Regions from separate parts of the Kitasatospora sp. NPDC001539 genome, predicted to be linked through region 3. Evidence: riboswitches for the same ligand, from Rfam matches in the RefSeq annotation. Region 3 holds a riboswitch; each other region holds the start of a gene.
The links. Region 3 has a riboswitch for cyclic di-AMP ahead of ABT247_RS03080 (M23 family metallopeptidase). Riboswitches for the same ligand answer to the same signal wherever they lie in the genome.
Positions count from the first base shown of each region.

Region 1: another riboswitch for cyclic di-AMP. It lies ahead of ABT247_RS15945 (M23 family metallopeptidase); the one in region 3 lies ahead of ABT247_RS03080 (M23 family metallopeptidase).
Region 2: another riboswitch for cyclic di-AMP. It lies ahead of ABT247_RS25560 (transglycosylase family protein); the one in region 3 lies ahead of ABT247_RS03080 (M23 family metallopeptidase).

Region 1 is NZ_JBEPAK010000086.1:22,491-24,745, reverse strand. It holds gene ABT247_RS15950 (hypothetical protein) at 1-36, shown strand, start outside; gene ABT247_RS15945 (M23 family metallopeptidase) at 239-1,087, opposite strand; cyclic di-AMP (ydaO/yuaA leader) riboswitch at 1,100-1,259, opposite strand; gene ABT247_RS15940 (YiaA/YiaB family inner membrane protein) at 1,458-1,748, shown strand; gene ABT247_RS15935 (alpha/beta fold hydrolase) at 1,860-2,255, shown strand, end outside.
Region 2 is NZ_JBEPAK010000203.1:2,624-4,878, forward strand. It holds gene ABT247_RS25555 (cytochrome P450 family protein) at 1-579, shown strand, start outside; cyclic di-AMP (ydaO/yuaA leader) riboswitch at 790-959, shown strand; gene ABT247_RS25560 (transglycosylase family protein) at 961-1,737, shown strand; gene eno (phosphopyruvate hydratase) at 2,018-2,255, shown strand, end outside.
Region 3 is NZ_JBEPAK010000007.1:34,528-36,782, forward strand. It holds gene ABT247_RS03080 (M23 family metallopeptidase) at 92-1,063, opposite strand; cyclic di-AMP (ydaO/yuaA leader) riboswitch at 1,066-1,240, opposite strand; gene ABT247_RS03085 (MFS transporter) at 1,558-2,255, shown strand, end outside.

The DNA.
Region 1 (2,255 bases), on a different contig from region 3:
ATCGACGCCTACCTGGCGCAGTTGCCGGCGGAGTGAGCAGTCCGGCCGCCGGAGTGACCGGCCCGGCCGGTGGTGGACCGACCGGCCCGGCCGTCGACGAGTGGGGTGGACGCGCGGCCAGGCCCCGGGGCGCACCCGGGGCCTGCCCGCAGAGCCCGTAGAGGTCGTGGCGGCCCCCGGAGACCCGGCGACCCGGCGACCCGGCGGCCCGGAGGCCGCGGCGGGCCCGGGGGGTTCGTTACGGGGTGAGGCCGCGCTGCTCGAGCCAGGTCTCCGGGTCGACCGGCGCGCCGCCGTCCGGGCGGACCTCCAGGTGCAGGTGCGGGCCGGTCACGTTGCCGGTCGCGCCGACCTTGCCGATCTGGTCGCCGGGGGCGACCTTGCCGGAGCCCTTGATGATCGACGAGAGGTGGCAGTACCAGATCTCGGTGCCGTCGGGCAGGGTCTCGACGATCCGGTAGCCGTACGCGCCGGACCAGCCCGCCGAGGTGATGGTGCCCTGGCCGACCGCGTACACGGGGGTGCCGGTGTCGGCCGCGAAGTCCAGGCCGGTGTGCAGGTGGGCCCAGTAGCGGGCGCTCTGGCCGTAGTGGGCGGAGAGGTTGTAGTCCTTCACCGGCAGGGTGAGGGCGGCGGCCTTGGCGCGCTCGGCCTCCTCGGCGGCACGCTTGGCGTCGGCCTCCTTGGCGGCGGCCTTGGCCTCGGCCTCCTGGGCGGCCTGCAGGCGGGCGCTCTCCTCGGCGGCGGTGCGCTGGCTGTCGGCCTGCTGCTGGATGCGGGCGGCGAGCGCGAGGCCGGGGTCGGCGGCGAGGGTGACCGGCGTCTCGTCCGGGGCCGCGACGGCGGGCGCGGCGGCCGGGGTGGCGGAGGCGAAGCCGGTGGCGCCCAGGGTGGCGGCGACGGCGGTGACGCCGAGGAGCGGGGAGGCCCCGCGGGTCTGACGCGGCATCCGGTGGCGGTTGGCCTCGGCCTCCGGGGCGAACCCGTCGGTGCCGAGGGACTCGGTGCCGTCCGGGCCGGGGTGGTCGAGGAGCTGGGTACCGGCTGCGGGGCCGGCCGGGTGTGCCGGGGTGTGCGTCGACGCCACGGAGGCGCGCTCCTTTCCTTCCTTCGCGCCTACCGGGTTAGCTGACGGGTTCGGAGCAGGAAGGTCTCCTACGGCCGGGCCTGGGCCCCGCCGATTCACCCCAGGGAAACGTGGTTCCCCGGCTCCCTGGCCTGCCCGGAGGCCGGCCGGTGGGATTAGGCGACGGCGCACGGTGCCGTCTTGGGTACGGCGTTGACGACCGCGCTGCGTTATCAAACGTTAATCCTAGGAGGCTCTGATTCCAAGCCATCCGCCCGGGACGACCGGGGTCCAGGTGATCGGACGTCAACGAACGACCCGTCATTCACCCGGGTTCATCTGAGTACTCCTACTCATGTGCGACCCTTCGATGCCGTCGCATCCTGTCGCCATGACCGCACCGATGCAGACCCGCACCACGGCCGCCTACTACGCCCAGGCCGTCCTCTCCTTCGCCGTCTCCGGCGTGGCCCTCGCCGCCGGGATCGCCTACCTGCCCGTCGGGGCGTGGACCCGGGCGTTCCTCGGGATCGGCTTCCTCTACACCGTCACCTCCGCGTTCACGCTGGCCAAAGTCATCCGGGACCGGCAGGAGTCCGCGGACACCGTCGCCCGGGTCGACCAGGCGCGGCTGGAGAAGCTGCTGGCCGAGCACGACCCGTTCCGGGTCGAAGGGGTCTGAGCCCCCTCCCGGTCCGACACGGGGACGAAGGGCGGGGCGGCGACCCTTGACGGCTAAGGCTATTAGCCGTAGCTTTTTGGCTATCGGCAGCACACACCGTGGAGGACCACCGTGAACGGCACCAGCACCCCGAGCACCCAGTACCTCGACGTCCCCGGCGGCCGGATCGCCTTCGACGACACCCGGCAGGGCGACGGCGCCCCCGTCGTCCTGCTCCCCGGCATGCTCGACAGCCGTCGGGCCTACCGGCACCTGCACCCGCTGCTCACGGCGGCCGGGCACCGGGTCATCACCATGGACCTGCGCGGCTTCGGCGAGTCCTCGATCGTGTGGGAGGACTACAGCCCGGCCGCCATCGCCACCGACGTCCTCGCCCTGCTGGACCACCTCGGCATCGAACGGGCCGTCCTGGTCGGGCAGTCCTACACCGGTGCCACGGCCGTCAAGGTCGCCGGGGACGCACCCCAGCGGGTCGCCGGGATCGCGCTCATCGACTCCTTCGTGGAG
Region 2 (2,255 bases), on a different contig from region 3:
GCGATGTGCTTCGTGCTGATCTTCGCGGGGTTCGAGACGACCATCAACCTGATCGGCAACGGGACGTACGCGCTGCTGCGCAACCCGGGCCAGCGGGCGCTGCTGCAGGAGTCGGTGGCGCGTGGGGAGACCGCCCTGCTGGAGACCGGGATCGAGGAACTCCTGCGCTACGACGGGCCGGTGGAGCTGGCGACCTGGCGGTTCGCGACGAGCCCGCTGAGCATCGGCGGGGTGGAGATCCCGGTCGGCGATCCGGTGCTGGTGGTGCTGGCGGCGGCCGACCGCGACCCGGCCCGGTTCGCGGACGAGAACACCCTGGACCTGGCCCGGACGGACAATCCCCACCTGGGGTTCGGGCACGGCATCCACTACTGCATCGGCGCCCCGCTGGCCCGGCTCGAAGGGCGCTCCGCCCTGGCCACGCTGCTGTCGCGGCTGCCCGATCTCAGGCTTGCCGAGAGTCCGGAGAATCTGCGCTGGCGGGGTGGCCTGATCATGCGTGGGCTGCGCGAACTTCCGGTCGAATTCAGTCCCGAGGCGACGTCTCCGGACCCGGTTCCTGAGGCTCCGACACGCTGACGGATGGTCGTCCCGCGGCCCTCAGGCACCGTATGAACGCCCATCAAACCGGACAAACAGGTGCCGTTGGTAGGCGATTGGTCACCTGCCGTGATTTCCGTGTGATGTCGACGATATGAGCTTGTGATCGGTCTGAGGATCTGTCTAATCTCCCTGGAGTTCGCAGCTGCGGACCTCGTGCGCGGAACGCCGAATCCTGCCCGCCGCGTCACGGGAAACCGACCAGAACCCTGGGCAGGGGCGGGGGAACCAGGTTTGTTGCCGTCCCCACGGCTTGGGGTGAAGCCGCCCGAGCGGGAACGTCTCCGCGCACGGCGGCCGGGCCACCTCCCCGGTCCGAACCCGACAGCTCACCTCGCAGGCGTGCGGAGAGGGACCTTCATGCTGTTCGTTGGAACCGGCCGTCACCGTCGTCGCACCCAGGCCGAGAAGGCCGTCGCCGTGGCCGGTGTGGCCGGCGTCGGACTTGCGCTGCCGCTCCTCACCGCCACCGGTGCCTCCGCCGCCCCGGCCTCCACCTGGGACTCCGTCGCCCAGTGCGAGAGCGGCGGCAACTGGAGCATCAACACCGGCAACGGCTTCTACGGCGGGCTGCAGTTCACCTCCAGCACGTGGAAGGCCTACGGCGGCACCGCCTACGCCCCGCAGGCCAACCAGGCCAGCAAGGCCCAGCAGATCTCGGTCGCCGAGAAGGTGCTGGCCTCCCAGGGCCCGGGCGCCTGGCCGGTCTGCTCGCAGAAGGCGGGCCTGACCAAGGGCGGCGCCCCGGCCGCCGTCGACACCTCGTCGGACGCCAAGCCCCGGTCCGCCCCGCAGCAGGCGCCCAGGACGCAGGCTCCCGCTCCGGCCGCGAAGCCGGCCCAGAAGCCGGTCCAGCCGTACGCGCCCAAGCACGCCGCGCCCCGGCAGGCCGAGAAGCCGGCCGAGCAGCCGGTCCAGCAGTACACCCCCAAGCACGCCGCCCCGCGCGCCGAGCAGTCGGCCCCGACCGCCCCGGCCGGCCACGACTACACCGTGCGCTCCGGTGACACCCTGTCGACCATCGCCGCCGCCCAGGGCGTGACCGGCGGCTGGCAGGCGCTGTACGACGGCAACCGCTCCACCGTCGGCGGCGACCCGGACCTGATCATGCCCGGCCAGGTCCTGCACCTCGGCTGAGGACCGACGAGGGGGCCGGCCGACGGGTCGGCCCCCTCGTCCGCTTCCGTCCGGTTCTGTCCGGGTCCGTCCGTGCCGGTCCGGGTCCGTCCGCGCCCGGGGGACAAGCTGGGACAAGCAGGTGAACTACCGGGGGGTAGCAGGGCCACACGTTGAGACGGGGCCGAGGCCAGCGTGGCCCCGGGAGCCCGGGCGGTTAGGCTCTGGTCGTAACGACTCCGCAATCGTCCCGCCGACATCACCACCGTCAGCCGGACCAGCTTCCGCAAGGAGATGCCTCGTGCCGTCCATCGATGTCGTCGTAGCCCGTGAGATCCTCGACTCGCGCGGCAACCCCACGGTCGAGGTCGAGGTCGGCCTCGACGACGGCAGCACGGGTCGTGCCGCTGTCCCGTCGGGTGCCTCGACCGGTGCCTTCGAGGCGCTGGAGCTGCGCGACGGCGACAAGAACCGCTACTTCGGCAAGGGCGTCGAGAAGGCCGTCCTGGCCGTCATCGAGCAGATCGGCCCCGAGCTCG
Region 3 (2,255 bases):
CCGGGCGGTCGATTCGCCCCGCACCAGCGGTGGTTCTGGAACCCGCGGTCGGAGCTGCGTCCGAGCGGGGCCGACCTGCGGTCGGACCGGGTCAGAGCGCGACGCCGTGGGCGCGCAGGTAGGCGACCGGGTCGATGTCCGAGCCGTACTCCGGACCGGTGCGGATCTCGAAGTGCAGGTGCGGGCCGGTCACGTTGCCGGTGGCGCCGGAGAGGCCGAGCTGCTGGCCGACGGTGACGGTCTGACCGATCTTCACGCCGATCACGGACAGGTGCGCGTACTGGGCGTACTTGCCGTCGGCGAGCTTGATCTCGACCTCGTTGCCGTAGGCGCCGCCGTTGCCGGCCTTCACCACGACACCGTTGGCGACCGCACGCAGCGGGGTGCCGGTAGCGGCGACGAAGTCCTGGCCGGTGTGGTGCCCGGAGGCCCACATCGAGCCGGCCACGCCGTAGGCCTCGCCCAGCACCGGGTGGGCCAGCGGGGCGACGTAGCCCGAGGTGGCGGCGACCGGCGCGGCGGCGACGGCCGGGGCCGGGGCGGCGGTCTGAACCTGGGTCTGGACCTGGGCGCCCGGCTTGGCGGCCTCGGTCCGGGTCTGCACCGGGGCGGCCGGCTTGGCCGGAGCTGCGGGCTTGGCCGGAGCGGCGGGCTTGGCCGGAGCAGCCGGCTTGGGGGCGTCGGCGTGAGCCGTGATGGACAGCTGCTGACCCGGGAAGATCAGGTTCGGGTTGGCGCCGACCACCGAGCGGTTGCGCTCGTACAGCGCGTGCCAGCCGCCCTCGACGTGCTTGGCGTCGGCGATCTTCGACAGGCTGTCACCGCTGACGACGCGGTAGCTCTCCTGGGCGGCGGCCGGGGCAGCGGCCGGAGCGGCAGCCGGGGCGTCCGCGGCGGCGGCGGGCTGCGCCGCCGGAGCGGCGGCCGGAGCCGCGGGGGCGGTGTGGGCCTGGGCGCTCACGGTGGTCACGAGCGGAAGCACGAAGGACACACCGGTGACGGCGGTCGCGATGCCGATGCGGGCTGCGCGGGGCAGGGCGATACGACGGGCCTGAGCAGGCATGGAATTTTCCTCTCCGACGCCTGCGAGGTGAGCTGTCGGGTTCGGGCTGGAGTTGCCCGGCCGCATGCGCGGCTTCACCCCTAGCCGGTCCTGGACGTTCGCGCTGCGAAGCGCGGATCCGGTCCGGCGACTTACCTGTGGGTCCCCCGCTCCTGCCGTACAGAGCTCAGTTCGAACCACCCGGCAGCGGCAGGACTCGGCGTTCCACCCGGTGGATCCACCCGGGCTGGCCGAGCGGTCGCTGAACTAAAACCCATCCGTTCGGGTGAAGCAATGTCGATCTCTTGAACGCAGCACGATCCCCCGCCGACCGGTGACCCTCCGCATGATCCGGCGCACTGTACGTACACAACCCAAACACGTGGCGCCACTGATCCACGACCCTGCGGCGAACACGCACACCCAGCGCGGCGCACCCGTCACGCATCGTGCGCGGCGAACACACCTTCCGGTGACCCTTGTCACGTGCACCCCACGGGGCGCAGGATCGGGCCGTGGCCACCTCCAAGGCCGGCACCCTGCGCCTGAGCACCGCGCAGGGTCGCTGGGTGCTCCTGGCAACGGTGCTCGGCTCCAGCATGGCGATGCTCGACGGCACCGTGGTGAACGTCGCCCTGCCCCGGATCGGCGCCGACCTGGGCGCCTCCCTGGCAGCCCTGCAGTGGACGCTGAACGCCTATCTGCTCACGCTGGCGGGTCTGATCCTGCTCGGCGGAGCGCTCGGCGACCGGTACGGCAGGCGCCGCGTGTTCCTGATCGGCGTCATCTGGTTCGCCGCCGCGTCCGCCGCCTGCGCCGCCGCCCCGAACATCCAGGTGCTGATCCTGGCCCGGGCCGTCCAGGGCATCGGCGGGGCGCTGCTCACCCCCGGCTCGCTCGCCATGCTCCAGGCGGTGTTCGACCCTGACGACCGCTCGGCCGCGGTGGGCCTGTGGTCCGGGCTCGGCGGGGTGTCCGCGGCCGTCGGCCCCTTCCTCGGCGGCTGGCTGGTGGACGGCCCCGGCTGGCGCTGGATCTTCCTGCTGAACCTGCCGCTGGCCGCCGCCGTGGTCGCGGTGACCTCCCGTTACGTACCGGAGAGCCGCGACGAGTCCGCCTCCGGCCGCTTCGACGTGCCCGGCGCCCTGCTCGCCGCGCTCGCCCTCGGTGCCATCACCTACGCCCTCACCGCCGCCGGGGAGGGCCTGTCCCC